3 regions of the Sedimentibacter sp. MB35-C1 genome follow, and region 2 is predicted to be linked to each of the others. Evidence: a T-box and tRNA genes for the amino acid it is inferred to sense, from the RefSeq annotation. Region 2 holds a T-box; the other regions hold tRNA genes.

Region 1 (10,772 bases), 640 kb from region 2:
GGGCTGTTGCAGATATTAAGAAAATAAAGGACATTCCTGTTAAAGCACCAAGGGGCAAAATATATGACAAAAACGGAGTAATCCTTGCTGATAATGTCTCCAGCTTTACTGTTCAAATGTACACAGACGAAATTGACGCTGAAAATTTCAATGACATATCCTATATTTTAGCGGAAATATTTGAAGAAAATGGCGAAAAACCTATTGACGAGTTTCCCATTGAGCTTGATACTTTTGATTATATTGACGAAAGCAAGGAAGCAAATAAAACATCAGATGATGCAGCAGATTCTGCATCTTATATAACTGCTGAAGAAACTGTCATAAATGCGGTAAAGAATAACATAAATGAATGGCTCAATTACAGAACCTTAATTTACGGTAAAGAATTCAATCCCAAGCAAAGAGCGCTAGATACTATTTTAAGATATAAAGACATTCCTGTTAAGCTGGAAAATGACCAGTTTATATTTTATTTCCCTGAGGAGAAATCAGAAGAAAGCGATGGTGGAAATTCTGAAATAACAGTAGTTGAACAGACAGATGCAACTCAAAAGGAAGATGAAACACAGATTATCGAGGGCGAGCAGGATCCCGTAAAAAGATGGTTGGAAGAAAATGATTTTGATAAAAGCCTAAGTGCTGAACAGCTGATTGCCGAGCTTCTTGCTAAAAATAATAAATATCTTACGAGACTGTTTTCAAATTCAAAAATAAGGAAACTTTCATTTGATTTTATTAATTCAAATGGACTTGGATCAAATATAAAGCTAGTTGAATATGCATTTGTACAGGATGAAAATTATAAAAATATAAAAAGAAGCCTGAATGCTAATCATGAGGGAATAACACAGGATTCATCGGCTAAGGACGATTTTGTTTTGCTTACAATGACGTACTCGCTGGAAAGTTTGCTTCAGTCTGTGTATGAAACTGAAACAGGAAAAGTAGCTCCAGGTGAGGTGCTGATAGAAAGGCTTAAGGAAATATATCCCGATCTGCCTGTTATGTTTGTTGAGGAAAGTGGATCTGGATCATATCAATACACGGATGAGCAGCTTAAGAACAAATATTTGGATCAGCATAATTTGGAACAGGATACTCAGCCTTATGATTTTGTTAAGCAGATTTCATTTAAAAATTACGATGTGCTTCAAAATTTCATAACTGACGAAAGCATTAAATATTATGCTCAATCTGAACTTTTAAAGCATGAAAATCCGTCTATATCAATTTCGGATTGGGAATACACTCCTATACGAGACAAAAGGAACTGGATACAAAAAAATGTTGAGATAGATAGTAAAGAAGAATTAAACTATTCAGCAGAAGAAGTATTTTTAATGCTTCGCAAAACATTGAAAATTGATTCAAGCATAAATGATTATGACATGAGAAATATGATGGTTATAAGAGAAAGATATAATAAGACCAGTTATTTGTCATACCATCCTGTTGATATATGCTACGGTATATCAGAAAAATCTGTTGCAATGATATCAGAGCGTTCTCATGAACTTACAGGGATAAATGTTGAAATAGAGCCTTTGAGAGTATATCCTCAAAATGATATTGCTGCCCACGCAATAGGATATCTGGGAAAGATAGCACAAGACTATGAGGTGCAGGAATATGTTGTTGAAAAAGGCTACAGCCCTGATGACATAATAGGCAAGACGGGGCTGGAAGAGAAATTTGAAGAGTATTTAAGAGGAACAAAAGGTAAGAAAACAGTTGAGGTGAATAATGTCGGCAGGACTATAAGGTCTGTTTCAAGTGAGGCTCCGGAACCGGGAGATAACATATATCTTACACTGGATTCAAGACTTCAAAAAACAGCTCAGGACGTTTTGAAAAAAGGACTGGAACAAATACAGATCGGCGGAACCTTTGAGAGTGAATGGGGAGACTTTGATTTTAAAGATAAATATGAAAATGCTAAATCAGGAGCATTGGTTGTGCTTGATGTAAATACAGGAGAAGTTCTCGCAATGGCCAACTACCCGTCATATGATTTGAACATGTTTGCTACAGGTATATCTCAAGATGACTGGAACGGCCTGTTAAATGATTCAAAGAACCCTTTGGCTCCGAGGCCGCTTTACAATATTGCAATGCTTACAGCAATTCAGCCCGGGTCAACGTTTAAGATGATTACTTCACTTGCTGCTCTAGAAAAAGGAGTAGATCCGAATACAACTGTATATTGTTCAGGTACTATGGAGGTCGGTGATAGATATTTCAGCTGCTGGATATACAATATGTTTGGAGGAGCACACGGCAGTCAGAACATGTACCAGGCTATTATGAATTCCTGCAACTTTTATTTTTATACAACTATGCTTGGAGAAAACTTGGCCACACATCAGAAGCATACTGTCAAAGTATCAGCTGAGGAAATAATAGAAATGGCAAAAAAATTCGGATTGGATTCAAAAACCGGGATTGAAATAGACATTCCTCAGGAAGCTTCAGGCGGTGTTCCAAGTATAGATGGTAAAAAAATTAATATCAGGGTTTATTTAAGGATGTTTTTGGAAGCCAATATAGAAAAATATTTAGAAACCGGATATAAAATAGAGGCAGGAATGAAAAATGAGATAGTGGAGGAAATAGTAAGCTGGGTTGATCGGGATGAACCAATGACAAGAGGTGAAGTTTACGAAGGCCTTAAGGCTCTTAGACTCAATCCTGAAAAAACAAATGATTACAACGTTCCTCTCGTTGATATAATAAAATATTCATATTTAAACCAGGCCGTATGGAATGTGGGAGATAATCTGAATATAAGCATAGGGCAAGGAAATAATGCTTATACTGTAATGCAGATGGCAAATTATATAGCTTCAATAGCCAACGGAGGATACAGGAACAATGTCAGCATAATAAAAGAAATAAAAACATACGACAGAAAGAATACTGATTATGTTCCGCAGAGAGAAGCAGAGCCTATTGGTTTGTCAGATTACAGCTATCTGGATGTTGTAAAAGAAGGAATGAGGCTGGTATCTCTGGATGATTCAGCTAAACCATATTCAAGCTTTCCGGTTGAAGTCGGCAGCAAGACCGGTACGGCGCAGAATCAGGGAATAAATCCAGATACAGGAGAGCCATACGATGACTTTGCATGGTATGTTGCATTTGCTCCTTATGATGACCCTCAGATTGCAGTTGCATGTGTGCTGTTTGAAGGGGGTTCGGGACGTTACCCGACTCCAATAGTCAGGGAAGTTATCGGAGAATATCTCAAACTTAACAACGAGGAACCGCAGACAGAAGAGTAGAAAAAAGAACAAAGATGAAATTATAGTTGGGAGGCAATTATGGGAAAGGCAGTATTGATAGGCTCACAAAAAAGAGACATAGGGAAGACTGTTATTTGCATAAAGTTGGGAATGAATCTTTCGAAGGACAAGAAGGTTCTGATTGCAGATTTATCATCAGGGAAAAGAAAGATTGCAGAATACTTTAATGTCAGCGAAAATATTATATATGATATTAAGGATGTGTTGGATTCAACATGTTCATTAGATCAGGCCATAATAGAAATAAATGAAAATTTATCTCTGCTTCCCGGACCGAGAATTTACGACAAATTAAAAAATATAAGTGCCGACGCATTTCGATTACTGATAGATGAAACAAAAAAGTCATATGATGTAGTAATAGCTGATGTTGACAAAGTTTTTCAGAGTTATATAGATTTTAATTTAATTAATGATATTATTACAATAAACAATAATGATTTTTCATGTGTTAAAGAAATTAACAATGATAAGATGCTTGCAGAAAGGTATAATGTAGATGGCATTTATACCATATTGAACAAATACAACAAAAAAAATGCAAAAAGAGGAACCTTTATGAGTGCAAAAGATATTCGTAAAATGACCGAGCTAAACACATGCACCATAATTGAGGACAGCATGAAATATAATGATGTCGATTATGATTTCCTGCTAAGTACTGATGAAAGTTCCTTTAATAAGTCAATTAAATCCATATCTGGTTGTTTGATAATTTAAAGTAGAAAATGAAAAACTTTTGCATATGTCAAAAGTTTTTTGCTTTTTTAACCCCCAGTTCCCTTGTCAAATTATTTATGACTTGTCTGCGATATTTTGTAATAAAGTACTAACATTTTAATAAAATGTATGGAAGGGGTGGGTGAAATGAATAAAATTACCAGAAAAAAATTCAATTTAAAAAGAAAAGATAAGCTTAACAGAAAATTAGCATTGCAGATAATATTCAGCATTGTGCTGGTTGCAGCTGTAATTGTTACAAAGCAGCTGGACACGAATTTATCTGAACAATTTCTAAATACTGCTGATGAAAAGATAAGCGAAAGTATCGAACCTGCAAAAATAAAAAGTTCATTTTTTGGATTTTTTACGGGGTTAAAAAATAAAATCCCGTTTTTAGCAGAAGATTCAGCGGAATACTCTGCTCCGGTTAACGGGAAAATATATCAAAACTACGGGCTTAATAAAACAGAAAATGTTTCATACTACAACCACGGATTAGATATTATATCAAATACTCAATCTGTAAGAGCAATTTCAAAAGGAAAGGTAACTCAGATAGGGAATAATGAAAAGCTGTCAAACTATGTAGTCATTGAAGATGACGGAAAAACTTTTGTATATGGAAAAATAAATGAGGCTTTTGTCAGTGAAGGAAACAGAGTTTCACAGGGAGATATAATAGGAGCTCTCAATGAAGAAAATATGCTTTTGCATGTAGAAATATGGGAAGACGGTGAATCCTTAAATCCATCTAAATTGTTTAAAATGAACGAATAAAATGTAAATGTTCATTCTGATTGCATTGGCTGCACATGAAACAGCACATTTAATTTCTGCTCTTATACTGAGAATAAAATTTTACAAAATCAAAATTACACTTTTTGGTTTCAATTTAAATGCGGAGCTGGAAAGTCTGGCATTGTACAAAAAATTGTTTTTATTTTTGTCAGGCCCTGTATGCAATATATGCCTGTACTCTATATTTACAAAAACCGAGTATAAAGAATTTGCAGACATAAATCTTTTTTTGGCAGTGATAAATATGATACCCATAGTTCCTTTAGATGGAGGAAATATCTGTAAGGCTTTTTTGGAAATGTTTTTGAATATAAAATCCGTATGCAGGTATATGATAATGACCAATACATTTTTTATTGTATTATTTTTAGTAATAATACATATGCATGAAAACTATCTGTACCTTCTTTTAATTTTGATGGGGCTAAAGGGAATACTTGAAGAGAACAGGATGCTAATAGAGAAAACAATAAGAAAAAAATATAATTTGATCAAGTTTAAAAAATAAAATCAGCTTATTATGAAGATTAATCAAAAAATCAAAAAAAATATTTGAAAAAATCTATAAATAGGGTATAATAGAATTACATTTGTAAATGAGAATTTATAAATGCCTCTTAAATTTTTTGCCTCAAGCCGTGGGAAACCACGGCTTGCCCTTTTTTGCAGTCATGTTATTGACAGAACAACAATCAGCACACAGAATATAAATATAATAATATATATTTCTTTTTTTATAAAATCGTATAATTTGCATATCATTAAAATCCCCCCGGTTCTATAATTATTATATGTTGAAATAATAATAAATTGATAATTATTGAAAATAAAAGAACAGTCATATCCAGCCCTGCATAAAATAGAACATATAGTTTAGAAATGGAGGGTTATAATGCCAACAGTATATTTAAGTCCGTCTACACAGGACTTTAACATGTTTGTTACAGGTGACGGAAGCGAAGAATACTTTATGAATATGATAGCTGATGCAATGATACCGTATCTTCAGCAGTTTGGGATAGATTACTACAGAAATACACCTGAAATGACAGCGGGCTCTTCGCTCAGAGATTCAAATTCTAGAGATGTTGATTTTCATATAGCGATTCATTCAAATGCATCAGGTCCGGGACAGGAAGGGCGAAACAGGGGTGTTATAGTATTCTATTACCCTACAAGTACAAACGGCCAAAGAATGGCTAATATAATGGTTGATAATTTCAGAGAAGTATATCCGCTTCCCAATGAAGTAAGAGCAGTAGCTACAACGAGCTTGGGAGAAGTTTCAAGAACATCTGCACCGTCGGTATTAATTGAAGTTGCTTATCATGACAATGTAGAAGATGCAAACTGGATAGAGAATAATATTGATACAATTGCAAGAACTTTGGCTGAATCGGTAAATGAATTCTTTGCAGGAGCTCAGCCCGAGGTTCAGCCCGAAATGCAACCGGGTGCCGCAAGGACCGGAAGAGTGACGTTATCAAGTGGTTACTTAAACATCAGAAACGGACCGTCTCTAAATGCACCAGTCATAGGTATGGCTCCAAATGGAACGGTGGTTACAGTTACAGAGCAGGTTGGGGACTGGTATAGAGTTTTATATAACGGAACAGACGGCTATGTAAGTAGACAATATATAACGATTCAATAGGAGGCATCAAATAAATGACGATTTTTTATTGTATAAAACTAGTCGTCATTTTATTATGAAAAAGTTGTTTACATTTATAACAGTGAGTAATATAATTATATTTGCAAATGCAAATTATTTGCAATACAACTAAACTTAAAAAAATAACAGCATATACTTAAAAAATTGCTGTTATAATACATTAAAACTGAAAAAATCGAACCTCCTAATTAATAAGGATAAATATAACCTTTAATTTCCAGGGCAGGCATAATAGATGTTACAGCTATTTGGGGTTCGACCTGCCCCTCGTACTGACCTCTGATAATTTCACCCTCTACAGTTATCCACTCATTGGATGCAAGTTCAGATGCCTTGTCGTACCTGCACAGTATTCCGATAGGAGCCAGATCAGCTGCGCAGCATACCATTGCAAGTCTGGCAGCTACGAATTCATCCTCTTCGAAATACTCCATGTCATTGAATACAAAACCTGTTATTGTAATCATATAGCCTTCATAAGCATCTAAGTTTCCGTATATCTCTGCAATCCACGGGTAAAATTCTTCGTTGCTCACAGTTATTATCTTATTTTCCTTATCTAAGCCGGTAAGGTCAAGGCTGTTGTCCTCGCTTGAAGGAACGGTATCTTCAGGTGATGAATTAGCAGTATCAGGTTGAGTGATTTCCTCTCCACCAAAATCATTTTCAGTAATGCCGGGTATAGAATCCAGATTAAAGTCAGAATTGTCTGACAAAGCTTGATTGTTGCTCCTATTGGAAGTTCCCTGATAAAAAGTACTGCCTCCTGCGTAATTTGATGCCAGATTTGCCATATCAAGAGGCTTGTGGGGCAATAACAGAAGCAAGGATGGAAGCACCAGCACAAGGAAGTGAAAAGCGCGTATTTTGTGATGGGGTCTGAACATTCTAAAAAGGCTCATGCATGCCCATATAATCATAATTATCGCAGTAAAATACAGATAAGGTTTCATTTTGGGGGTAACATACAAAAGATATTTGTCACTTGTTATAAAATAAAACATGTATCCGCCGAAAATCAAATAAGAAATAAATTCTAAAAAAACCTGAGCGTTGAACGATCTTGCTTTCATCTAAATACCTCCCATTGAAAACATAAATACCGCAAAAAAGAATACTGCAAATATGGTAAACAATAGCTTTCCAATAAACCGTCTTGTAAACTGTGCTACAAGAATATTTATTTCTTTGGATTCATTTTTGTTTAGCAAATTGTTCAAAAAGGTTGTTTTTCCGGAATCCAGAAATCCGGTAGCTATATAAACAGGTATGCTCATTATTGTTCTCCGCTAAAAATATATTCAAGCTCACGAGAGCTTAAGTTTTTGCCTATAATGCATAATATGGGACTGCCTTCAACTGTGCACTTTATCAACTGAATGTTTCCCGGAATGTATTGTAAATTTAAATATCCGTTCTCACTGCACAAAATTCCCTTTGCCCTGAGAATAGTTCCTGATGCGTTTTGCTCCATAAAGTTAATCTTGTCTTTTAATTCATTTATGCTGAATAGCTTGTCTGTATGTAATAAAAGTTCATTCGAATTAATTTTATCCAAAGACTCTGAAAAAATACGAGATTTTGAATTAAGCTTTTTAAATATCTGTAGCCATAAAATTCTCCAATATTTTGGTGTGCAAATATAAATCCAAGTATTTGCAAATGCGTATCATTTGCAATAAATTTATTATATAATGACGTTTTCTCAAAGTCAAGAAAATGAAACCGACAAGATAAATATTGTTAGATAAAAACAGAGCATGGTATATACAAGAAAGACATATCCAACACTTATGTGGATATGTCTTTCTTAATGCGGTCGGGGGGATTTGAACCCCCACGAATATACATTCGCTAGCCCCTCAAGCTAGTGCGTCTGCCGTTCCGCCACGACCGCGAACTGCTTTATTATTATAAGTGATGCAAAGGAATTTGTAAAGAGAAATTTTCAAGAAAATTATGGTATAATATGAATATTCATGGTAAGAATACTAAAAATTCAGACCTTAATTCTCTTGTAATATTTTCCTGAATGGATTATAATTATATTATAATATATAGTTAAAGTGTGCATAATGCAATATGGAAATCCTTTACTCAAAACAGGCATAATGTTATTTGACAAACAAATAACAAATGTATTAATCGGAAGACTGTAACGTAAATCGGTTAAATAAACCAATCAGCTTTAAATGAAAAAGCTGATAGATGATGAATAACTGTTATGTTGACAGCAATGTTTCTTTTATAAAAAAATAAGTATAGGAGTTGGGGACTTTATGAAAATTAAGGAGATGGCTGAAATTTTAAACGCTGAAATACTGACTGATTTTAGTAAGGATGATACTGACATAAAACATGGATTTGCAAGTGATTTGATGAGTGATGTACTGGCATATGCCAACAGTGAGTCGCTGCTTGTTACCGGATTAAACAATGGTCAGGTTATAAGAACTGCAGAGATGTTGGACATGTGTACTGTGTTGTTTGTAAGAGGCAAGCAGCCGTGCAAGGAAGTAATAGAGCTTGCACGGGAGAATTCAATAACGGTACTTGCAACAAATTATACCATGTTTAAAACATGCGGAAAATTAGTGTTAAACGGTATGAAGGGAATAGAATCGGATGACTGAAAGTTTCTTAAAGCGTTACAGCTTTGACATCGTTGCAAATGATTTCATAGCTGCCGGCAAGGGGTCGAGCACCATCAAGAATTTACTAAAGTCAATGGGAATAGAAGCAAATCTTATCAGAAAGATAGCTATTACATCTTATGAAGCGGAGATAAATATTGTAATACATTCATATGGAGGTCAGCTTCACTGTGATTTGTATGAAGATAAAATAGTTATTGTTTCTCAGGATACCGGTCCCGGAATTAAAGATGTGGAGCTTGCATTAACTGAAGGATACTCCACTGCGACTGAAAGTGTCAGGGAACTTGGTTTTGGCGCAGGCATGGGTCTGCCGAATATGATGAAATATTCTGATGACTTTGAAATTACTTCAAGCAGTGACGGCACGGTTATTAAAATTACTATTTTATTATAGGAGGCAAACATGAATTTTTCAATAATGTTTGATAAGGATAAATGTAAATGCTGTACAAACTGCATCAAGAGATGTCCAACACAAGCTATAAGGCTGGTGGATGGAAAAGCTTTCATAAATAATGACAAATGCATACACTGTGGCGAATGCATAAAGGTTTGTCCATATAATGCGTATACGCCTGAGCCAATTGAATGGTACGAAGAAATGCATTTTTCATCATATAAACATAAAATTGCAATTTCATCCACACCGCTATACGGACAGTTTCCCAAAGGAACTGATATATGTAAGGTTCAGAATTCCATACTAAAACTGGGATTTGATTCTGTATATGATGCCAGCTGGGCGGCTGAAATGGTAGGAATGGCCATAAAAAGAAAAATTAATGAAGAAAAAATAAGGCCATTTATTTCTACAAACTGTCCTGCAGTGGTAAGATTAATAAAAAACAGATATCCTTCGTTAATGGATCATTTGATTTTGATAAAGGAGCCAATGGTAATTGCAGCAATGCTTGCCAGAGAAAAAGCAAAAAAGAAACTGGACCTGAAAGATGACGAAATCGGTGTGTTTTACCTTTCACCATGCCCGGCCAAGCTGCTTGCGGTAACGGATCCTGTTGGTGATTACAAGCCGTATGTGGATTGGGTTATACCTCTTAATACTATTTACGGAGAATTATACAGAGAATTGGTTAAGGGTGACAACGGATTATGCTCACATCCTTCACTGAACGGTACAAAATGGGCTGTATCGGGAGGTCAATCGGAATCAGCTGGGCTTACAAATTATATTGCCGTAAACGGGATGGAAAACATAATTCAGATTCTTGACGAAGTAGAAAATGGAAATCTTACTAATGTTGATTATGTTGAGACACTTGCTTGTGTTCAGGGGTGCGTAGGAGGGACGTTCAATGTAATAAATCCGTTTATAGCCCAAAGCAATATTAATTATATTTTGGGAAACACAAAAGATGAGAGCATAATAGAAGAACTTGATGAATTTGATGAAATGTATGAGTCTGGGGTCTTTAAATTTTCTCTTAAGCCGGAAGAAAACCAAGGGAAATTTAATATGAAGGAAGCAATTATCAAAAGAGAAAAAATAAAAGAAATATATGATAAACTTCCCGGTTTGGACTGTGGCTCATGTGGAGCGCCAACCTGTTATGCTCATGCAGAGGATATATATAATAATGAATCAACTCTTTATAA
Region 2 (10,772 bases):
AGGTCCCTACAATTGTTCCATCAACTATTATATTCTCTCCGGAAACATCAACCATTTCAAATGCATCGGAAAGCCGGATCGTTGCTATATCTCCTGCTTGTGCCTTCGGATCAACACCTTCTGTGTCCCAAGTATATCTTACCTGTACTACAGTACCGTCATCTATTTTTATGATATCTTCATCATTAATAGGCGTACCATCAATTGTCATCGAGACAAAATCAAATATATTACCCAAATTTCTTTGAGATTCTGCTAATGTTGCTTGTATTGCTGGTGGTGTTGTTGTTTCCGATAACAGATGCAAAGAATCTTCAGATAAATCCTCTTCTGAAATTGTATCTCCATAAGCAAAGCTGCCTGGCATCATAAGCTGAAACACCATCATAAACATCAAAACCATACTGATAATTTTTGATCTTTTAATTCTCTCCATTTTTCATTTCCTCCTTTCTTTTGTTTTTTTATTTAAAAGCATAAATGCTGATAAATAGAATATAATTATTTTTTAGTGTACTGCTTGCGCATCTTAATTGATGCAATGCATAGCACAATTACTACGATAACACATCTTTTTAAAAAAACATATAGAACAATTGTTACCAAGCTTCATAAATGTTTATTTTTAAATATATGAAACGTTTAAGCTACACTGCATTATCTTCGTATAAAAATAATACATAGCAAGCGTCACAATACATTGTTTATATCCACTATGCATACAACCTAAACATAAATTATTATTTTTATCCGAATAGTAATCAATAGTTAAGTGTTAATTACCGTTCGATATAAAATCCAGTAAAATTTCGGGTCTAATATTGTTAATATTAGGCAAACAAAAAATAGGCCGCTGTATTCAGCGGCCGTATTAATAAAAATGTCGTTATCTGCGTTGCTTTTATTTTACAACTATGTTGTAAATTTTACCAGGAACATAAATTTCCTTAACTTGTGTTTTTCCTTCAAGATATTTATTAATATTTTCATCGCTAACAGCCAATTTCCTTGCAGTTTCCTTATCAGCATCTTTGGAAATAATAATTTTGCCTCTTACTTTTCCACTTACCTGAACAGGAAGTTCAATTACATCATCAACTGTTTTTTCTTCGTCCCAAACTGGCCAGCTTGACCGGTTTAACATTCCTCCGAAGTTCATTTCTTCCCAAATTTCTTCGGTTATATGTGGAGCAACCGGGTTTAACAGAGTTATAAAGGACTTCAATTCTCCTCTTGTTATATAGCTATCTGCCATTACCTCATTAACAAAGCTCATCATTGCAGCTATAGCTGTATTGTACTTCATGGCTTCATAGTCTTCTGTTACTTTTTTAATTGTCTTGTGCATAAGAGAAATATGCTTTTCTGAATATCCCTCTTCTTCAGTTGCAATTTCCTGAAGCTTCCACGTTCTGTCAAGGAACCTTTTACATCCTTTAACGCTTGAGTCACTCCATATTGCATATTTTTCATAATCGCCTATAAACATTATATATGTTCTCAGCGTGTCTGCACCGTACTCTCCAATTATATCATTAGGATTTATTACATTTCCTCTTGATTTAGACATCTTTTCACCGTCAGAACCGAGAATCAGCCCTTGCGCTGTACGTTTTGCATACGGCTCTTTAAATGTTACTGCTCCTATGTCATAAAGGAATCTATGCCAGAATCTCGAATAGATCAAGTGTCTTGTAACGTGCTCCATTCCGCCGTTATACCAGTCTACAGGTCCCCAGTAATCAAATTTCTCTTTAGAGGCTATGGCATCATGATTGTGTGGATCTATATATCTCAGGAAGTACCATGAAGAACCTGCCCATTGAGGCATAGTGTCAGTTTCTCTCTTTGCATCTTTACCGCAAACAGGGCACTTAACATTAACCCATTCAGATATATTAGCCAACGGAGATTCTCCTGTTTCTGTAGGCTGATAGTTTTCAACCTCCGGCAGTGTAACCGGCAGCTGATCTTCCGGAACAGGAACCATCCCGCAATGAGGACAATGAATTATTGGAATAGGCTCTCCCCAATATCTTTGTCTGTTAAACGCCCAGTCCTTCATTTTATAATTCGTTTTTGGCTCACCTAGTTTATTTTCTTTTATATATTCTATTATTTTAGCAATAGCTTCTTTAACTCTAAGACCGTTTAACAGGCCGGAGTTAACCAATATTCCGTCGTCAACATCTGTGTACGCTTCTTCCTGTACGTTTCCGCCCTCAATAACTTCAATTATAGGAATGTTAAATTTCTTAGCAAACTCCCAGTCTCTTGTATCATGAGCAGGAACACCCATTATTGCTCCTGTTCCGTAACCCATCATTACGTAGTCCGCAACCCATACAGGCACTTCATCTCCGGAAAACGGATTTACAGCTGTAAGTCCTTTTATTTCAACGCCGGTTTTATCTTTTGCCAGTTGAACTCTTTCAAATTCTGTTTTCTTTCTAGACTGCTCCTGATAGTCATGAATTTCATCCATATTCTTTATTCTTGAAGCATATTTTTCAATAAAAGGATGCTCAGGTGCAATAACCATAAACGTTACACCAAACAAAGTATCCGGTCTGGTTGTAAACACTCTTAACTTATCATCCGTATCTTTCAGTTTAAAATCCACTTCGGCTCCATATGAACGTCCTATCCAGTTTTCCTGTTCAAGCCTTATTCTTGGAAGAAAATTAACTTCATTAAGCCCATCTAACAGTTTGTCGGCATATTCTCTGATTTTTAAGAACCATACATCTTTTTCAAGCTGCACTACCTCGCTGCCGCACCTGTCACATACTCCGTTTTGAGATTCTTCATTTGCAAGAACAACTTTGCAGCTGTTGCAGAAGTTAACATATGTCTTGTCTTTGTATGCCAATCCGCGCTTAAATAGTTGCACAAAAATCCATTGTGTCCATTTATAGTATTCAGGATCCGTTGTATCAACAGTTCTAGACCAGTCAAAAGAGTACCCTGCCGCCTTAAGCTGCTGTGTGAACACTTTAATATTTCTGTCTGTTACAACTCTTGGATGTATGCCTGACTGAATTGCATAGTTTTCAGTTGGAAGCCCAAACGCATCCCATCCTATTGGGAAAAGAACATTGTAACCTTCCAGCCTTCTCTTTCTTGAAATCACTTCAAGAGAAGTGTATGCGCGAATATGCCCAACGTGCAGACCCACTCCAGAAGGATACGGGAATTCTACCAAACCATAGAATTTCTCTTTATCAGAATTATCTTCTGCTTTGAATATTTCTTTATTTTCCCAAATTTCCTGCCACTTTTTTTCAATTACTCCGGGATTGTATGATTTCATTTTTACCTCCATAGTCAATTTAATTTTAAAAAAATCTGAACTTCTCTGTTTCTGCTCACAAGAAGTATAATTGTGGACCAATAAAAAAACAGCCCTCTCCCACTCTGGGACGAAGACTATCCGCGGTACCACCCATTTTAGGCATATGCCTCACTCTATTATGTAACGGTTTTATCCGTTTGAAACTACTTTGTTCGCTTCAAATACTCATGGACGAGTTCAGTTCTCATACTGCTGCCTTGCACCAAACGGCAGCTCGCTAAAAGTATGTACAAACCTAATGCTTCCAGTCACAGTAAATTATTCACTTTCTTTCGTATTATATCAGAAGCGATTTTCTTATGCAACACCTAATTTTCAAAATACAATTAAAAATTGATTATTTAAAAATTTTATGATAAAATTCATTTGTAAATTCAAAATAGAGGTTAAATATGGAACTGTTAAAAAAGCACAAAGATACGGTTATATACATTTTTACATTGATATTTTCACTTTTGTTTTTATTAATAGGATACACTTCTAACAAATCAGATTTAAGTGCCCTTAAAGAACAGACATCTTACAGAGCAAAAGTCCTATCTGTGGAAGAGATTAAAGAAGATCAAATTGACTACGGATATGAAATGATGGCCACTAAATCAATTCGATTTATTGCGCAAATAAAAAACTATGACTCCGGTAATGATAAAGTCGAAGCTTACCAATTTATTGACGAAGCTGTCGGAATTAATCCCAAACAAATTGAAGTAGGTGATGATGTCTTAATATCTCTTCTTAGCTCAAGAGAAAATGTTGAAAAAAACGTGTGGACTTTCATAGAATATTATAGAACAGATTCACTAATAATTATTGCTGCGTTGTTTTTTTCGTTGCTCATACTGTTATGCAAAAGAAAAGGAATTAATACGATTGTATCATTAATTATAACCTGCTTTTCCATTTTCTTTGTTTTCGTACCTTCGATATTAAACGGTAAGAACATTTATATTTCTTCAATTACAATTTGTATATTCATCATACTTTCAAGCATGTTAATCATAAACGGCGCTCACAAGAAGACTTTATGCGCAATTGTTGGGAACTTAGGAGGCCTTGCTGCTGCCGGAATACTCTCGTATGTAATCAGCAAAATGCTGAACCTAACGGGAATGATAGACCAAGATTCCATATTCCTTTTCATGGTTAATACCGAAAACCCTATAGATTTAAAGGCTATACTGTGGGGCAGCATTGTAATAGGCTCATTAGGAGCGATTATGGACATCTCCATGTCAATAGCTTCTGCTATAAATGAGCTTTCCGAAAATATTGAAAATAAAAGTTACAAAGTATTCCTAAAATCTGGACTTAATATTGGACAAGATTCAATTGGAACAATGACAAACACTTTAGTGTTGGCCTATATTGGGAGTTCATTATCTATAGTTCTACTGATGGTATTATATAACAATGATTTTTTGCAGCTTATAAATCTTGAAATGATAGTGTTTGAAATATTGCAGGCAATCATAGGAAGTATGGGGATACTTCTTGCCATCCCCGTAACTTCCATATTTTCAGCATATATTTTTAGCAAGTATTAATCCTTGTACATCCTAGAATTAAATTCATCTAACAGACTTAATTTATCTGAGAGAAATTCGTTAATGTTATGTTCTAAAGAGCCGGGTACTGACTTATAAATTAGTATTTCGGCTTTTTCTAAAGTTTTCTGTGCATTTTCTCCACATCTTGGTGTAATCAAAACCTTGACTCCATTATCCGCAATAACTTGTGAAGCTCTTATTCCCGAAGCTCCCTGGCTTAAAACTGCACTGTTATCCAAAAATTCACTTTCCTTTGTTACACTGTTATATAAGAGATAATACGGAGCGCGTCCATAACTTTCATATAACTCTGAACCCATGTCTTTACTCTTTGCAGGTAATGCAATTTTCATAAAATACCTCCTACCCTTCTTGTTGACTAATCAAAATCATGTAGCTCTGCTTCAATGTCTTCAACTCTCTTTTTTAAAATTTCTTTTTGTTCCAAAAGAAATTCTTTCCTAGTTTTATAACCATTAAAGCATCCAATTCCGTAACCATAACCGCCGCAGCCGCCTCTTCTGCCGTAGCCGTTTCTAAAAAATCTTTTTCCATAATTAAATCCTTGGTTAACTGGTCCTGTTCCGTCTCTTCCTGGCATGATAACCCTCCTTTTATTATTGACATATGTCATTTATAATTATATTATACTTCTTTATTGACATATGTCAATAACTTTTTTATTTATTTCAAGAAAAAAACTGCTATTGCTAGCAGTCTATACTTCTTCTTTATTATGTTCGATGTTACATCGCCGCCTCCTGCACGCATTGCTACAGAAGTTTCCTTCACCGTTGCAAAGCTCGTAGTCTCCGCCTTCTATTCTCAGAACTTTTCCTTTAACCAAAGATTCCGCAAGCTTGCTTCTTGCATCACTGTATATACCCTGTACAGTTGTGCGAGCTACATTCATCTGAGAAGCACACTCTTCTTGAGATAATCCCTCTAAGTCAATCAGTCTTATGGTTTCATATTCATCAATAGTCATAGTTACAAACATGTTTCCTTTAGCATGAGAATCAAGAGGTCCAAATCTACTTGAGTCTGGGAGGCAGCACACCTTTCTCCATTTTCTTGGTCTTGGCATAATTATCTCTCCAATATATATTTCTAATGTGTATCTCTACAATTATATTACTTTTCCAAAATTTCTGCAATACCATTAAATAAACTATCGTCGCAAAGTTCAACCAATCCTTTATCAATTGATACGGCAACTTTAGGGTCTATAGGAATCTTTGCAAGCACTTCTAAATTATGCTTCTTAGCAACTTCTTCAATATGGCTGTTTCCAAATATTTTATGTTCGCTGTTGCAGTCAGGACATTTGAAATATGACATATTTTCAATTACTCCTAAAATAGGAACATTCATATTTTCCGCCATCTTAACCGCTTTTTCAACAATCATTGAAACCAGTTCCTGAGGTGACGTTACAACTATTATACCGTCCACCGGAATCGACTGAAATACTGTAAGAGGAACATCTCCTGTTCCAGGAGGCATGTCGACAAACATATAGTCTATATCCTTCCAAATAACTTCAGTCCAGAATTGCTTTACTGTTCCGGCAATTATTGGCCCTCTCCAGATTACAGGGTCTGAATCATTTGCCAGCAAAAGGTTGATTGACATTATATCAATGCCGGTCTTGCTTTTTACCGGAAGTATTCCATGATCATTCCCTTTTGCTTTTTCTTTCAGACCGAAAGCCTTTGGTATTGACGGTCCTGTTATATCTGCATCTAAAACAGCAACGTTGTGATTTCTTCTTTTCATTGTTACAGCAAGCATCGAGGTAACAAGAGACTTTCCTACTCCTCCTTTTCCACTGACAACTCCTATAACTTTCTTTATGCTGCTCATTTCATGAGGCTTTTCCATAAAATCAAAAGGCTCTTTTCTGCTGTCGCAGTCTTGACTGCATGAACTGCAGCTTGAATTACAATTTTCACTCATCTGTTTACTCCTGTCGTATATTTACTAATGTATTTTTTATTAGCAACATATGTTCATTAAAAAGATTATATTCCTACTGACTTCATATGTCAATAAACATTAAATGTTACTTAATTCCTTTAACAAAAGATCGTCATAGGTATCTAATCCTGAAACTTGAGCCGCTAATTCTGTAAGAGGAATTATGTCTCCTCTTTCAATAAATCCAAGTTTAAATTTTCGATTTAACGCCATAAGCTGCTTAAGACCTGCTGAAACTCTGCTTATATATGAATAAACACCTATAGCACCGCCTGATATTTTATCAGTATTATCATAGTACATTTTCAATTCTCTTATCCCTGCAAAAAGCTCATTTCTTTCCGAACCGAACCTTTTATATTCTTTGGTAACTATGCCCTGAGACAATAATTCATCAACTTGTTTCCCTGACATTGCAGCAGCCATTGCAGCTCTTCCTACTGCAACAAAATTTACAACGGGAGCTCCAAGCGCAAGTCCCTTGAAAATATGATCTTCTGTAGCAAACCCTCCGGCAATGGCAATTTGAGGTAGTTTAAAATTTTTATATTTCATTCTGCTTAGCAAATTGTAGAGCATACTTTCAAGATAAACAGTGGGCATGCCCCATTCATTCATCATTTTAACAGGGCTGTTTCCGGTACCTCCACCGGCTCCGTCAAAGGTAATCAAATCCACTCCTGCTTCTGAAGCAATTTTTATAATCCTTACCAAGTCTTTAGGGTCAAATGGTCCAGTTTTAAAGCATATGCGCTCGGCACCTAATTTTCTTAATTCTGCAACTCTATTAATAAGCAATTCTTCGTTCCATATAGGAAGTTTCCCTATTTTTTCAAATATTTGTCCTTTGCCTTTTTTGTAATTTTCCGCTATATTAGGATCTTCAGGATCAGGATACACAAGGTAACCCATTTTTTTTAATTTTACAGCATCATCTATATCCTTAACTGCTCCCATGCCTTGAATTCCTTTTGCTGCCTGCCCAAACTTTAATTCAACAGACTTCACGCCCAAGCTTTTTATTGCATAATCAAGCACGCCTAAATTTTCATCATCATAATTTGCCTGTAGAATTATATCTCCATATCCTCTGTAATATTCTCTAAAAGAATCCACCATTTTCATAATTAACGGAGAAGAAACAACTTTCCCGTTTTCAAGCGCCAGCTCTTTGTCCTTTGCTACAACATCCTCTCCTATAACAACGGGAACCCCTGCCAAGGCAGCACCAGCATAGTAGTCTTTCCAATTCAGCTTAGCCATAGCGGGAAGAATTATAGGTGCATTCATTTTTACTTTCTTCGATAACCCAAAACTCGTCTGAATATCTACTTTCGGATAAGTTGCGGAATCCGCATTTTCTTCACATCCATAAGCTCCGAATACTTTCCCGTTTATATTGAAATGTGAAAAGTCAAGCGGATATCTCTTTTCTGACGCAAATTGATTTTTATCTGTTTCAAAGGGATAAAGAGCCTCACAACCTCTTATAGCAGATAACCCGATTTCACATGGACCTATACAATTAGCTGTACAGACTGCACACATACCAGAATATTCCGAAACGTTTTCCGGAGTTCTTACTGCTGTATGTGTCAACGTGCTTCCTAATGATGGACTAAAAGACATATAATACCTCCTAATTATTAATTGTATAATTATATTTTACTACTTTATTGACATATGTCAATAATATTGTTTGCAATTCTTTAAGAAATTTAGTTCATGGTAGAATTACTTTTACCGTCGTGATCCTACAGCTATTGTAACCAAGTCACGGAAACAAAATCACAATTCTAAATATAATGTGAATTATTGATTAAATTTGAAGGAGAGAGTATGAACAAAACGACTAAAAATTATTACATCAAGACAAACAGAATATTTAATCCTGTCAGAAAATACGGCTGGATAATAACTGTGCTTGTGGCAATAGGAGGCTTATGGGAACCTAAATTAGGACTGGTAGTGCTTCTTATAATGGGAGGACTTATTATTACATCTTTCTTCAGCGGAAGATATTGGTGCGGTAACATATGCCCCCATGGGAGTCTGTTTGATAAAATAATACTACCGTATAGCGCAAATAAGAAAATACCGGGATTTTTCAAATCAAAATTTTTTATCATTCCGTTTTTCCTTTTTTTTATGTTTAATTTCATAAGAAAAATGATTATGATTTTAAATTCTTGGGGAACTTATGATATTTTAGATAAAATAGGCGCTTTGTTTTCAAACACATACTTAGTTGTTCTGATTGCTGGCGGAGCTCTTGCAATATTTGTAAATTCAAGAACATGGTGTCAATTCTGCCCAATGGGAACAATGCAAAAAATCTCGCTTGGATTAGGAAGAAAATTAGGCATCGCAAAAAAAACAGAGAAAAAAATTACAATTTCAGATAAATCTAAATGCATCAGCTGTGGAAAATGCTCTAAGGTCTGCCCGTTTCAGCTTAGCCCATACCTTGAATTTTCTGACAAAAACCAATTTGACAACATAAATTGCATTAAGTGCAATACATGTGTAGAAAACTGCCCTTTAAAAATACTATCACTGGAAAAGGAAGACAAATCAGCCGCATAAACAAAAATAATGAGCAAAAGCCGGACCTCCGGCTTCTGCTCATTATTTTATTTATAGCATAAATTCTTGATATCAATTGCTTTTTTTGTTATAATACGTAATGTTACACTAAAATAATTTAAAAAGTCATGCTGTACTGCATGATTCTTTACATACTAAGGAGAAAATAATGGGTGTCCTTATGCTGTTTTTCACATCAATTGGATTATCAATGGATGCGTGTGCCGTATCAATATCTAACGGAATGTGCTTCAATAAATTCGAAAAAAAGCAGATTTTATTAACCGCATCTGCTTTTGGTTTCTTTCAGGCTTTCATGCCTATATTAGGGTACTTAGTAGGATCAACCTTCAGCGAAGCTATTTCTTTTTTAGACCACTGGATTGCATTGATACTTTTGGGATTTATCGGAGGAAAAATGATTGTTGAAGCATTGAAAGAACTTAAACACCCAGAAGCATGTCTAAACGTCGAAAAATTTTTAACCTTTAAAACATTATTGCTTCAGGCCATCGCAACTAGCATTGATGCTCTGGCAGTAGGAATCGGATTCGCTGTAATAAAGGTTAATATTGTAAACGCTGCATTATGCATCGGCATTATCACATTTATAAGTTCAATAATAGGTTCAAATCTCGGCAAAAAATTCGGAGAAATGTTTAAGCAGAAAGCTGAATTTTTAGGCGGCTCAATATTAATACTAATAGGGTTAAAGATCTTTATAGAGCATGTTTTTTTCAGCTAAGATTATTCTCCTAAAAAGGCCACAAAAAAATTAGGGGGAATGCCCCCTAATCTATATTAACAAAATTACTTAATAAATCTTTAAAAAATATAATTATTTGACCGAACCTAAATTGTGTACTATTAAGGGGTCACTTCACTCCGTCTACAGAATCAACACCAAGAACTAGTTAATTTTAATTGGGCTTGTTTAGCATTTTAACATTAGTCACAATATCCTTGTGCAATAGCACTTAAATCAGGTTTAACAACTCTTAATGCATCAAAGTCTCCGTCAAAGTCAACGCCTTCTACTACCATTTTATATTCACAGCAATCTGAGCAAGGTCTATCACAGAATGTTACTGTAAATGGTTGACTCATTTCTACTTCTAACTCATCAATATCATTCTCAATTTCAAGTTCATACAAATATCTCCAACTTTGAATACATTGTTTATCACCATTACAAATTCTTATTAACTTAAATAGCAAATCAACTTCTATTTCGTGTTCAGAACCACAATCATCCTCAACTTCAAAGAAAATAAGACTTGAAAATTCAATTTTAACAATAGGTT
Region 3 (10,772 bases), 820 kb from region 2:
AGTTGTACATGTCCTCACCACTGAATTCAACGGATTTATATCCGCCGGCAATTGTCAGGTTTTTCCATTCAACTACCTGTTCAATGCGTTCTTTAAGTGCTGTTTTGTTAAGCAAATCTCCCATTCGTATGCCTTTTTTAAGATACTTATCTCCATATACAGGAGCGATTCCTCTTCTTGTAGAACCGAATTTCATATCCTTAAGACGTTCTTCTTCCAATATGTCCTGTTTAACATGATAAGGAAGGCAGATAATTGCTCTGTCACTGATTTTTAAATTGTCAGGTGTTATTTTAACACCAGAGCTTCTAAGGTTGTTTAATTCTTTGTGGAGGTGTTCTAAGTCTATAACCATACCATTTCCCATTACATTTACTACATCAGGTCTCAGAATACCTGAAGGCGTAAGGTTAAGTATAAACTTACCTAAATGATTTACAACTGTGTGGCCAGCGTTGTTTCCTCCTTGGTAACGGCATACAACATCATAATTTTCGGCCAATAAATCAACCATTCTGCCTTTACCTTCATCTCCCCAATTTATTCCTACTATTGCAGTTAGCATAAAAACCTCCTTAAGTTTCGCTAAAAAAATTATATATTTTACGAATATTAATGTCAAGAAATACTTTTTTGTATGTATTTTTATATTGCATATTTTGCTAAAAATTACACTTGTCGAAAAAGCAAAAAACCTGTAATGTTTGTTGAACAAAGAATATATTTATGGTAGAATTGTTTTAAATTAGTCATATTTTTATGCCTTATTTTAATAACATATTATGGGTATGGTTTACATATCACAATTACATCAAGGAGGATTTATGATAAATAAATCAAAAAAAATAATATCTTTATTAATAATTGCAGCAGCGCTGGCTGGATGTGCAAATCAAGCCAACGCAAACACACCCATACCCGAGGATGAACCGAAACAGCAGGAAACGGAAGCTATTGCTACTCAAACAGATGAGGAAAGGGCTCAGATAGAGTTGGAAAGCAAACTGGCTGATAGAGAAAAGCTGGAAGAGCAGAGAAAAGAGGAATTGGGCGAATTTTATGTACCCCTTGTTTCAATAGGAAATGAGCAAGAAAAGAAAAGCGTTGAAGTTAAAGCACTGTATGCTACCGGTCATACTGCCGGTAATACTTTAAATAAGGAAAACATTGATACCTATGGAGCATATGTAAAGGCACTGTCCGAAGGAGATACATCAAAGATAAATGAATTTTCGCCTTCAGCCGAAAAAGCAAACAAATTTGAAAGAATTATTGGTATTGCCATAGGCACAGAGATAAACGGGCTTGTAATAAATGTGAAAGATGATAATGGATTTATAACTTATGACAGTGATATTGAAATTGTCCAAAAAATGAACGAAGAAACCCCGATACAAATTGATGATGTAAGTGGTATGCTTCAGATTTTGAAAGAATATGATATTTATACTATAGGAAGAATTGTTGCTTTTAAGGATAAAAATTTTGCAGTTAAAAGCCCGGAACATTCTATTCAATTGAAATCAGGTGGAACGTGGCTTGATCCCAACAGTGGAAACATACCGTGGGTCAATCCTTTTGACAAGTATGTTTGGGATTATAATGTTTCTATTGCAAAGGAAGCTGCACTTTTGGGATTTGATGAAATACAGTTTGACTACGTAAGATTTCCCGACGGCGCAAAAAGATATAATCCGATTACAGAATTCCCGGGAAGAGAAGGAAGGGATAAAGATGAAGCTATTGCCGATTTCTTGGAGTATGCTGAAAAAGAGCTAGAGCCTTACAATGTAAATTTAGGAGCTGATGTATTTGGAATCATCACAAGAACGTGGGATGATTATCCGGAAGATATAGGGCAAACATGGGTTCTTATGGGAGAATATGTGGACAATATGGCTCCTATGGTTTACCCAAGCCATTATTCAACCGGATGGTACAATCTTGATAATCCAAACGCTCATCCTTACCTTGTAGTTAAGGGAGCCATGGAAGAGGCAGTGGAAAAAAATTCTTCTATGGAAAAGCCACCTGTAATCAGGCCTTGGATTCAGGATTTTGATTGGGCAGGAATTGAATACGGCCCTGAAAAGGTGAGAGATCAGATTATAGCAGCAAAAGAGCTGGGTATAGCGGAATACATGATTTGGAACCCAAGCAACTCATATGATCCATATTCTTTCATGTTGACGTCTAAAGAAAAATCAGAAACATATCCTGCGGATAAAGGAGAAATGGACTACAGGGAAAAAACCCCGTCAGATGCTGCTGATAAATACCTGACAGGCATGCTTCAAGGGAGATACAGCTACATGTATTTAATGGAGCCGGTAAGCAAAAGAATACAGGATTTTGACGATTATGCAGAACTTCAGGCTACATCAAACATCAAGCTGTTAAACTATAAGGTTTACGGGTATGAAATGGATAAGGATAACAGTGATTTGGCTAAAGCTGAGGTATATTATAAAATAGAAGTGACAGAAAATGAAACTAAACATATAATAGAAAAAGATAATGTGAAGTGGGACGCTGTAAGAGAACACAACATATGGAAGATAAATGCCGAATTTGAAACTTCGGCCGATGAACTGTAGGAAATTGCAGAGCTGTCTTATAAAGAGACAGCTTTTGCTTTATTAGTTGCACGTATAAGTTATAAGATTTGTTCGCAATATAAAAACTTGTGTAACAAAAATATATACAAAATAGCTTGACAATGAATAATATCTTGTTATAATAAGTTTTATATATTTAAAAGCGTAATTAATTATAAAACGGAAGAAGGTATCATTATGAAATTATACAACTTAGCAATATTAGGAGCAACAGGAGCAGTAGGGCAGGAAATGCTGAAAATACTAGGCGAAAGAAATTTTCCATTCGGTGAATTAAAATTGCTGGCAAGCAAGAGAAGTGCAGGCGAAGAAATTGAGTTCAAGGGGAACAAATATATTGTAGAGGAAGCAACAGAAAATTCATTTAAAAATATTGATATTGTATTGTGTGCGGCAGAAAACAACATAAGCGAGGCCCTTTCGCCGGCAGCGGTAAAGGCGGGAGCAGTTGTAATAGACAATTCTTCTGCATTCAGATTGAATGACGATGTGCCTTTGGTTGTACCTGAGGTTAATGCGGAGGATGTTAAAAACAACAAGGGAATTATAGCAAACCCTAACTGTTCAACTATAATAGCATTAACAGCATTAAATGAGTTGAATAAATATTCTAAAATAAACCGCATGATTGTTTCAACATACCAAGCAGTTTCTGGTGCAGGCATCAACGGTATAAGAGAACTGAATCAGCAGGTAAAAGACATAAATGAAGGCAAGCCCGTGGAAATAAAAACATTCCAGCATCAGATCGCATATAATTTGATACCGCAGATTGGGGATTTCGATGAGATGGGATATTCTCAAGAAGAAATGAAGCTTCAAAATGAAGGAAGAAAGATACTGCATAATCCTGATTTGAAGGTTAACTGCACTTGTGTCAGAGTTCCCGTATACAGAAGTCATTCAGAATCAATTACCATAGAAACAGAAAAAGAAATAACTCCACAGAAAGCAAAAGATCTTTTAGCGAAAGCTGAAGGAGTAAAGCTGGTAGATGATTTGGCTGATAAAAAATACCCTATGCCTCTGGATACATCAGATCAGAACCTTATTTACGTTGGAAGAATCAGAAAAGACATCAGCAAAGACAATTCCTTGGCTCTCTGGTGCTGCGGAGACCAGATAAGAAAGGGAGCTGCAACAAATGCTGTTCAAATTGCTGAAGTTTTGATAAAAGATTGGGAAAACAAATAATATACAACTTTAAATCCCATTAAACTATGACACCATTCTAGTTTTATCTCAGAATGGTGTTTTTTATTTGTTAACTTTCGGCTGGACAAATGTTCGATTATGGTTTATTATTAACTAAGCGACAGGAGGGAATCATGGATTTATTTATAATTGTTATTCTTACAATATCAGTGATAATCAATATAGTTGTACTAATTAAGCTAGGGAGCAGGAATTCAGAAAAAAACATAATTTCTGAAATGAAGTTGAATATGAGCAACAACAACTTCCAACTAATTGATCAGATTTTAAAAAAAATATCTGAATCTGAGCAGAAACAGCTTAGAGAGATACTGACGAATAAGATTGAAACGGTTGAAAGGCTTGAAAAAAATACTGGAAAAATGAATCAGTCCTTTATGAACTTCAGTTCAGAGATATCAAAATCATTAAATGATAACTTTTCATCATTAAATGAAAAGGTCGGTACAAATCTTGAGAAGATTAATATGCGCGTTGAAGAAAGGCTTAATGAAGGATTTGAAAAAACTAACAAAACTTTTATCAGTATATTGGAGCGGCTCTCAAAAATAGATGAGGCACAGAAAAAAATCGACAGTCTTTCCACAAACATAGTATCACTTCAGGATGTTTTAACAGACAAAAAAAGCAGGGGAACCTTTGGAGAGGTTCAGCTGAATCATATATTGTCTTCTGTATTTGGCGAAAACAACAAAAAAGTTTATGAGCTTCAAAAAAAATTGAGCAACGGAACTATAGCTGACGCGGTGCTTTATATTCCGGAACCCGTAGGAATGTTGTGTGTGGATTCAAAGTTTCCTTTGGAAAATTACCAGCGAATGATTGATAAAAAAATTTCTGATGCTGATAGAAAAATATATGAACGGGATTTCAAAACAAATGTAAAAAAACATATTAATGATATTTCATCAAAATACATAATAGAAGGACTAACTTCGGAACAGGCGATAATGTTTCTGCCTGCAGAGGCAATATTTGCGGAAATTAATGCATATCATCAGGATTTAATTGATTATGCCGGAACTAAAAAAATCTGGATTGCTTCGCCTACGACACTTATGTCTGTTTTATCAACATTACAGGTTGTTCTAAGAAACATGGAAAGAGAAAAATATGCCGGCATTATTCATGAAGAACTCAGCAAACTTGGGAATGAATTTAGACTTTACAAACAAAGGTGGGATTCGCTGGCGAAGGACATAAGAAAAGTGTCCGATGATGTTGATAAGATACACATAACATCAAATAAAATCGAGAAAAGATTCGATAAGATATCAAAGGTTGAAATAAGTGATTTTGACTTCGACGAAAATGATGAATCAGAAGCTGTGCTGACGGAAAATTAAAAAATGCAAAAATTTCCACTAAAAATAGTGAAAAACCTCTTGATTTTTATTTTTAGATGTGTTAGTATTTTAAAGCAGTCAAGCCGTAGTGATGGAATGGCAGACGTGACGGACTCAAAATCCGTTGGTGGCAACACCGTGGGGGTTCAAGTCCCTTCTACGGCATTAATAAAAAATCATGTATGAGATTGGAACTCACACATGATTTTTTATTTTATTTATGATAAAATTAGAAAATACATTTTGACGATAATAAATCGATAAAATGTAGCTTTATATAATTTTGCTGCAGAATTTATTTAAAATGCTGCTAATATTTATTATGTTGATTTATAAAAATTATACAAGCGAAGAACCGCCATCAACAATTATATACTGACCTGTTATTGTACAATATATTATTTTATTATATAATTTTAAGAAATATGCTATAATTTAACATTAAAGGGTGTGTAAAATTGGATAAAGCAGTTGAAATATTAAAGAAGTACTTTGGATATGATTCGTTTAGAAATGGCCAAAGAGAAATTATAGAGAGCATATTGGCACGAAGAGATGTATTGGCAATAATGCCTACAGGAGGCGGGAAGTCTTTATGTTACCAGATACCTGCTATTATGATGGAGGGGACGGCGCTTGTAATTTCGCCTCTTATTTCATTGATGAAGGATCAGGTTGATTCACTTCGTCAAATAGGGATACCATCTGCATTTATAAATAGCTCATTATCAATGTCTCAATTCAGAGAAATAATCAATGACGCTCAAAACAATAAATTTAAACTTTTATACGTAGCTCCTGAGAGGCTTGAATCAGAAAGTTTTTTAGAACTGTTGAAAAAAATTAATATTTCTATGGTAGCTGTGGATGAAGCTCACTGTGTCTCGCAGTGGGGTCATGATTTCAGGCCAAGTTATTTAAAAATAAGAGACTTGAGAGGGCTGGCCGATAACGGCGTGAATATTTCTGCTTTTACAGCAACGGCAACACCTGAAGTAAAGCAGGATATAGTTAAGCTTATAGGATTAAATGAGCATTTTGAGATAACAACGGGGTTTGATAGAGAAAATTTAAAATTTGAAGTTGTGAGAAAAAATAAGAAGTTACCTTATTTATTGGAATTTGTGAAGGATCACAGAGATAATTCAGGAATAATATATTGCCTTACAAGAAGGTTGGTCGATGATGTTTGCAACAAACTTGTTGAATCAGGCTTCAATGCTGTAAAATATCATGCGGGTCTGAGTGATGCTCATAGAGAAAAAAATCAGGAGGATTTTCTGTATGATAAAGCTGATATAATGGTTGCAACCAATGCTTTTGGAATGGGAATTGATAAATTGGATATAAGGTATGTGGTTCATTACAATATGCCTAAGAATATTGAATCATACTATCAGGAAGCAGGAAGAGCAGGCAGGGACGGTGAACCCTCCCAATGTATTTTGTTGTTTTCTGCTCAGGATGTTGTTATGAATAATTATCTAATAGATAACAGTGCAGGTGACTCTGGTTCAAAATCAAATGATTATATTAAGCTTAGAGATATGGTTAATTACTGCAATACAGACAAGTGCCTCAGAAAACACCTCATAAGCTACTTTGATCCTTCATATACAAGGGAACAATGCGGAAATTGCGGCAATTGTCTAAGTGAAATTGAAAGACGGGATATAACTGTTGAGGCTCAAAAAATATTGTCTTGCATTTACAGAATGGGCGGAAGATTCGGAAGCGGGATGGTGACAGATGTGCTGAGGGGGAGCGGAAATAAAAGAATAAAATCATTTAATTTTAATAAATTAAGCACATATGGCATAATGAAGGAATATGACCGGAATACATTGACGGAAATAATTTCATTTCTTATTTCCGAAGGATATATTAATGTAGCAGGTGATAAATTTCCCGTGTTAGCTATATCTAATCTAGGTTATTCCGTTCTGAAGGGAAAACAGACTGTTACTATTAGAAAATTAATTTCAAAGGACAAAGAAGCTACAATTGAAAAAACGTATAATATAAACCTGCTTGATAAGCTGAAATCACTTAGAAAAGAAATAGCATCCAGCCTTAATGTTCCTGCCTTTATGGTGTTCTCGGACGCTTCTTTGAGAGATATGTGCATCAAGCTTCCCATAAACAGGAACGAATTTCTTAAGGTATCAGGTGTAGGAGAGATTAAAGCTGAAAAGTTCAGCAGCAAGTTCTGTGATGTAATAAAACACTACATTGAGGAAAACAATATAGAAAAGCCGATAGAAAACAACGAAAGTATAAAGACCAGTGCAGAAGATGAACAGCATCTGGGAACTCATGAAAATAATGCAGACGAATCAAAAAAGGAAGACACCAGGATTATGAGTTTAAGGCTTTACAAAGAAGGGAAAGGTATAGAGGAAATAGCAGCTGTCAGAAAACTGCTTCCTACCACTGTTGAGGGACACCTTGCAGATTGCATAAAACTTGGATATGAAATTAATATAAGAGATTTTATTTCTGAGGATGTTGAAAGACTTATAATTAATACATACAAAGAAATAGGCGGCGCAAAGCTTAAACCTATAAAGGAAGCACTTCCGCCGGAAATAACATATGGTGAAATAAAAATTGCTCTGGCAAACTTATCAGGAGAAAGAAATGAGTAAATTATATATAGTGCCTACACCTATAGGCAATTTAGGAGATATGACCGAAAGAGCTGTTGAGGCTTTGAAAGAAAGTGATTTGGTTTTAGCAGAGGATACCAGACATACACAGAAGCTTTTGAATTTTTTTGAAATCAAAACTCGTATGCTTTCATATCATAAATTTAATGAGAAAAGCAGAAGCGGCGAAATTATAAGCGATATTGCAGATAATGACAGAACTGTGTCGCTGGTAACCGATGCAGGAACACCGTGCATATCGGACCCAGGATATGAGCTTGTTAAAAGCGCAAGAGAGGCAGGTGTTGAGGTAATTGGACTTGCGGGAGCATCTGCTGTAACAATTGCACTGTCTGTATCGGGAATTGATACCTTTGAATTTGCCTTTTACGGATTTTTGCCGAGAAAGAAAAGCGAGCTTGAAGATGCGTTGAAAAAAGTAAAGAATAATCAGGTGAAGACATTTGTTTTTTATGAATCGCCGAAAAGGGTAGTTAATTTGGTTAAAAATATCAAGGAACAAATGCCTGATGCGACTCTGTGTGTATGCAAGGAGCTTACAAAGCTTCATGAAAATACATTTTACGGAAGCGTATCGTCCGTGGAGGAACAGCTTAAAAACCATGAAGATGTTGAAAGAGGCGAGTATGTGGTTGTAGGGTACAATAACAACTATGAGGAAAAAGAGCAAAGCTCTGCCGCTGTAAGCATTCACGGAATATTGTTTGACAAACTGTTTCATAAAGAGTATTCTTTAAAGGAAGCTGTCAGTGAAGTTGTAAGTGAAGGGTTGGCTTCAAAAAATGAAGCATATAAAGCTTCATTAGAAATAAAAAAATTTATAGAAAAATATTGACGGGGGAAATATGTTAGGCACACTAGTGAATTCATTAGCAGTAGCAGTCGGCGGACTGATAGGAGTCTTTTTCAGGAACGTGATACCCGAAAGAATATCAAATGCCATGATAAAGGCTGCCGGACTTGCTGTTATTACAGCTGGTATTAAGCTGAGCCTTACCGGCCAGAATCTTTCACTTTTGATAATGTCGGTAATAATAGGTACGGTAATAGGGGAAGTAATTGATATTGAGGGAAAGCTTGACAACCTCGGGGCAGCTGTGGAGCGTAAGATAAAAAGCAGGGAAAATAATATTGCTTTGGGTTTTGTTACATGCACTCTTATTTATTGTGTTGGCTCAATGGCAATAGTAGGGTCTATACAGAGTGGGTTGACCGGGAATCATGAAATACTATTTTCAAAAGCTCTTTTGGATGGCATAATGTCGGTTACAATGGCTGCATCATTAGGTGTAGGCGTAGTTTTCTCAAGTTTAAGCGTATTAATATATCAGGGGAGCATTACATTGCTTGCTCAGTTTATTCAGTCACTTTTGAGCGATGTTGTTATAACTGAAATGACGGCCGTAGGGGGAACACTAATTATGGCTATGGGGCTGAACTTCTTGGAAATCAAACGTGTTAAGGTTGGGAATATGCTTCCGGCTATATTTTTACCCATAATATATTTTGTTTTTTTTAGTTGAGGTGTAACGTGAATAATAAGAAATTAGCGCTTAATCCGGTAGTGATACTTATGATAAGCCTTGGATTTATAATTTGTTCAATCATATTATCAATTCCTTTATACGCTGCATTTATGGCTGGTCTGGTGTTTACTTCTATTATATTGGTCAAAAGCGGATATAAATTAAATGAATTAGTGAAAACAGTGATAGATTCTGTTCGTGAGATAAAAAATTTAATTGTTGTTATATTGTTTATTGGTGCTACTACATCAATTTGGCTTTCATCAGGAGTTGTTCCCACAATTATGTACTATGGATTCACATACATGGAGGGAGTGAATTTTTTATTTGCGGCATTTTTGATAATGTCTGCAGTGTCATTATTTATGGGTACAGCTATTGGCACAATAAGCACAGTTGGCATATGCCTGAGCGGTATAGGAATGGGATTGGGAATTCCGAAGAATTTAATTGTTGGAATGCTTGTTTCGGGAGCATTCGTTGCTGATAAGATTTCACCGCTGTCAGGTCTTGTCAATCTGCTGGTTACAACAACACACAAAAATTACAGGGAAATTTTCAAGAGTATGATAATAACGTTGCTACCCACAATAATTGTCACGGCGGCTATTTATTTTATTCTGGGACAGAAATATACCGGAGGAGATTACAGCAAGCTGTTGCTTTACAAGGAAGCAATAGCTTCGGGTTTTAACATAACACCGTTTATGCTGATGCTTCCAGTAATAATACTTGGGCTGTCAATAGCAGGATTAAATTCAATTGTGGTATTTTCTATAGGCATAGGCGTAGGTGCTGTGCTCAGCGCTGTATTCCAAGGGTCCTCCATTATGGAGATTGTAAGCTCCATGCTGTTTGGATACAAAGGAAATACGCCATCAGCTGAATTGAACCAGCTTCTTGTAAGCGGCGGAATGGTGTCAATATTAGAGGCTATATTTATAGTTGTGACTGCATACGTGCTTGTTCGAGTGTTTGAAAAAGGAAACATACTCGTGCCTGTTATGGAAAAGATGGTTAACGGAATAAATTCTAAAATGAGTCTTATACGCCGTACTGGACTTATGAGTATATTGCTGACTGTTGCAACTTGCGACCAGACTGCCGGAATTATACTTCCCGGCAAGATGCTTCAGGAAAAATACAAGGAGCTTGATTTGGATTATTCAATACTTGCAAGAACAATATCTGATACGGGGATAGTGGTTGCGCCATTGATGCCCTGGAATATAAATTCATTTTTAATTAAGCCCATTATGGGGATTACCGCTACCCAGTATGCTCCATATTCTGTGCTCTGCTATGTGTGTCCGGTAATCAGTATTCTGATTTCATACTTGGCTATAAACAAACAAAAGGCAAAATGTAAAAATTTAAAATAAAAATAAAACACAGTTA

What was found. A T-box is a leader RNA that pairs with one kind of tRNA and senses whether it is charged. The one in region 2 lies ahead of leuS (leucine--tRNA ligase), so its partner is inferred to be a tRNA-Leu.
Region 1: it encodes a tRNA-Leu, which carries the amino acid that the T-box ahead of leuS (leucine--tRNA ligase) is inferred to sense. The anticodon was not compared.
Region 3: it encodes a tRNA-Leu, which carries the amino acid that the T-box ahead of leuS (leucine--tRNA ligase) is inferred to sense. The anticodon was not compared.

The regions. Positions count from the first base shown of each region.
Region 1 covers NZ_CP133188.1:2,019,227-2,029,998, forward strand. Annotated here, with positions in the region: gene RBQ61_RS09615 (penicillin-binding transpeptidase domain-containing protein) at 1-3,284, shown strand, start outside; gene RBQ61_RS09620 (hypothetical protein) at 3,324-4,025, shown strand; gene RBQ61_RS09625 (M23 family metallopeptidase) at 4,173-4,805, shown strand; gene RBQ61_RS09630 (site-2 protease family protein) at 4,813-5,334, shown strand; gene RBQ61_RS09635 (SH3 domain-containing protein) at 5,719-6,480, shown strand; gene RBQ61_RS09640 (TIGR03943 family protein) at 6,690-7,574, opposite strand; gene RBQ61_RS09645 (GTP-binding protein) at 7,575-7,778, opposite strand; gene RBQ61_RS09650 (hypothetical protein) at 7,778-8,059, opposite strand; tRNA gene RBQ61_RS09655 (tRNA-Leu) at 8,316-8,398, opposite strand; gene RBQ61_RS09660 (DRTGG domain-containing protein) at 8,781-9,134, shown strand; gene RBQ61_RS09665 (ATP-binding protein) at 9,127-9,552, shown strand; gene RBQ61_RS09670 ([Fe-Fe] hydrogenase large subunit C-terminal domain-containing protein) at 9,562-10,772, shown strand, end outside.
Region 2 covers NZ_CP133188.1:2,656,593-2,667,364, forward strand. Annotated here, with positions in the region: gene RBQ61_RS12695 (SpaA isopeptide-forming pilin-related protein) at 1-436, opposite strand, end outside; gene leuS (leucine--tRNA ligase) at 902-3,313, opposite strand; T-box leader at 3,416-3,616, opposite strand; gene RBQ61_RS12705 (YibE/F family protein) at 3,748-4,899, shown strand; gene RBQ61_RS12710 (NifB/NifX family molybdenum-iron cluster-binding protein) at 4,896-5,255, opposite strand; gene RBQ61_RS12715 (DUF5320 domain-containing protein) at 5,282-5,503, opposite strand; gene RBQ61_RS12720 (DUF134 domain-containing protein) at 5,621-5,989, opposite strand; gene RBQ61_RS12725 (Mrp/NBP35 family ATP-binding protein) at 6,037-6,861, opposite strand; gene RBQ61_RS12730 (glutamate synthase-related protein) at 6,961-8,511, opposite strand; gene RBQ61_RS12735 (4Fe-4S binding protein) at 8,722-9,468, shown strand; gene RBQ61_RS12740 (manganese efflux pump MntP family protein) at 9,638-10,213, shown strand; gene RBQ61_RS12745 (DUF4489 domain-containing protein) at 10,417-10,772, opposite strand, start outside.
Region 3 covers NZ_CP133188.1:3,476,216-3,486,987, reverse strand. Annotated here, with positions in the region: gene RBQ61_RS16965 (adenylosuccinate synthase) at 1-565, opposite strand, end outside; gene RBQ61_RS16960 (putative glycoside hydrolase) at 825-2,597, shown strand; gene RBQ61_RS16955 (aspartate-semialdehyde dehydrogenase) at 2,796-3,812, shown strand; gene RBQ61_RS16950 (DNA recombination protein RmuC) at 3,947-5,179, shown strand; tRNA gene RBQ61_RS16945 (tRNA-Leu) at 5,262-5,344, shown strand; gene recQ (DNA helicase RecQ) at 5,638-7,827, shown strand; gene rsmI (16S rRNA (cytidine(1402)-2'-O)-methyltransferase) at 7,820-8,683, shown strand; gene RBQ61_RS16930 (DUF554 domain-containing protein) at 8,694-9,371, shown strand; gene RBQ61_RS16925 (Na+/H+ antiporter NhaC family protein) at 9,380-10,756, shown strand.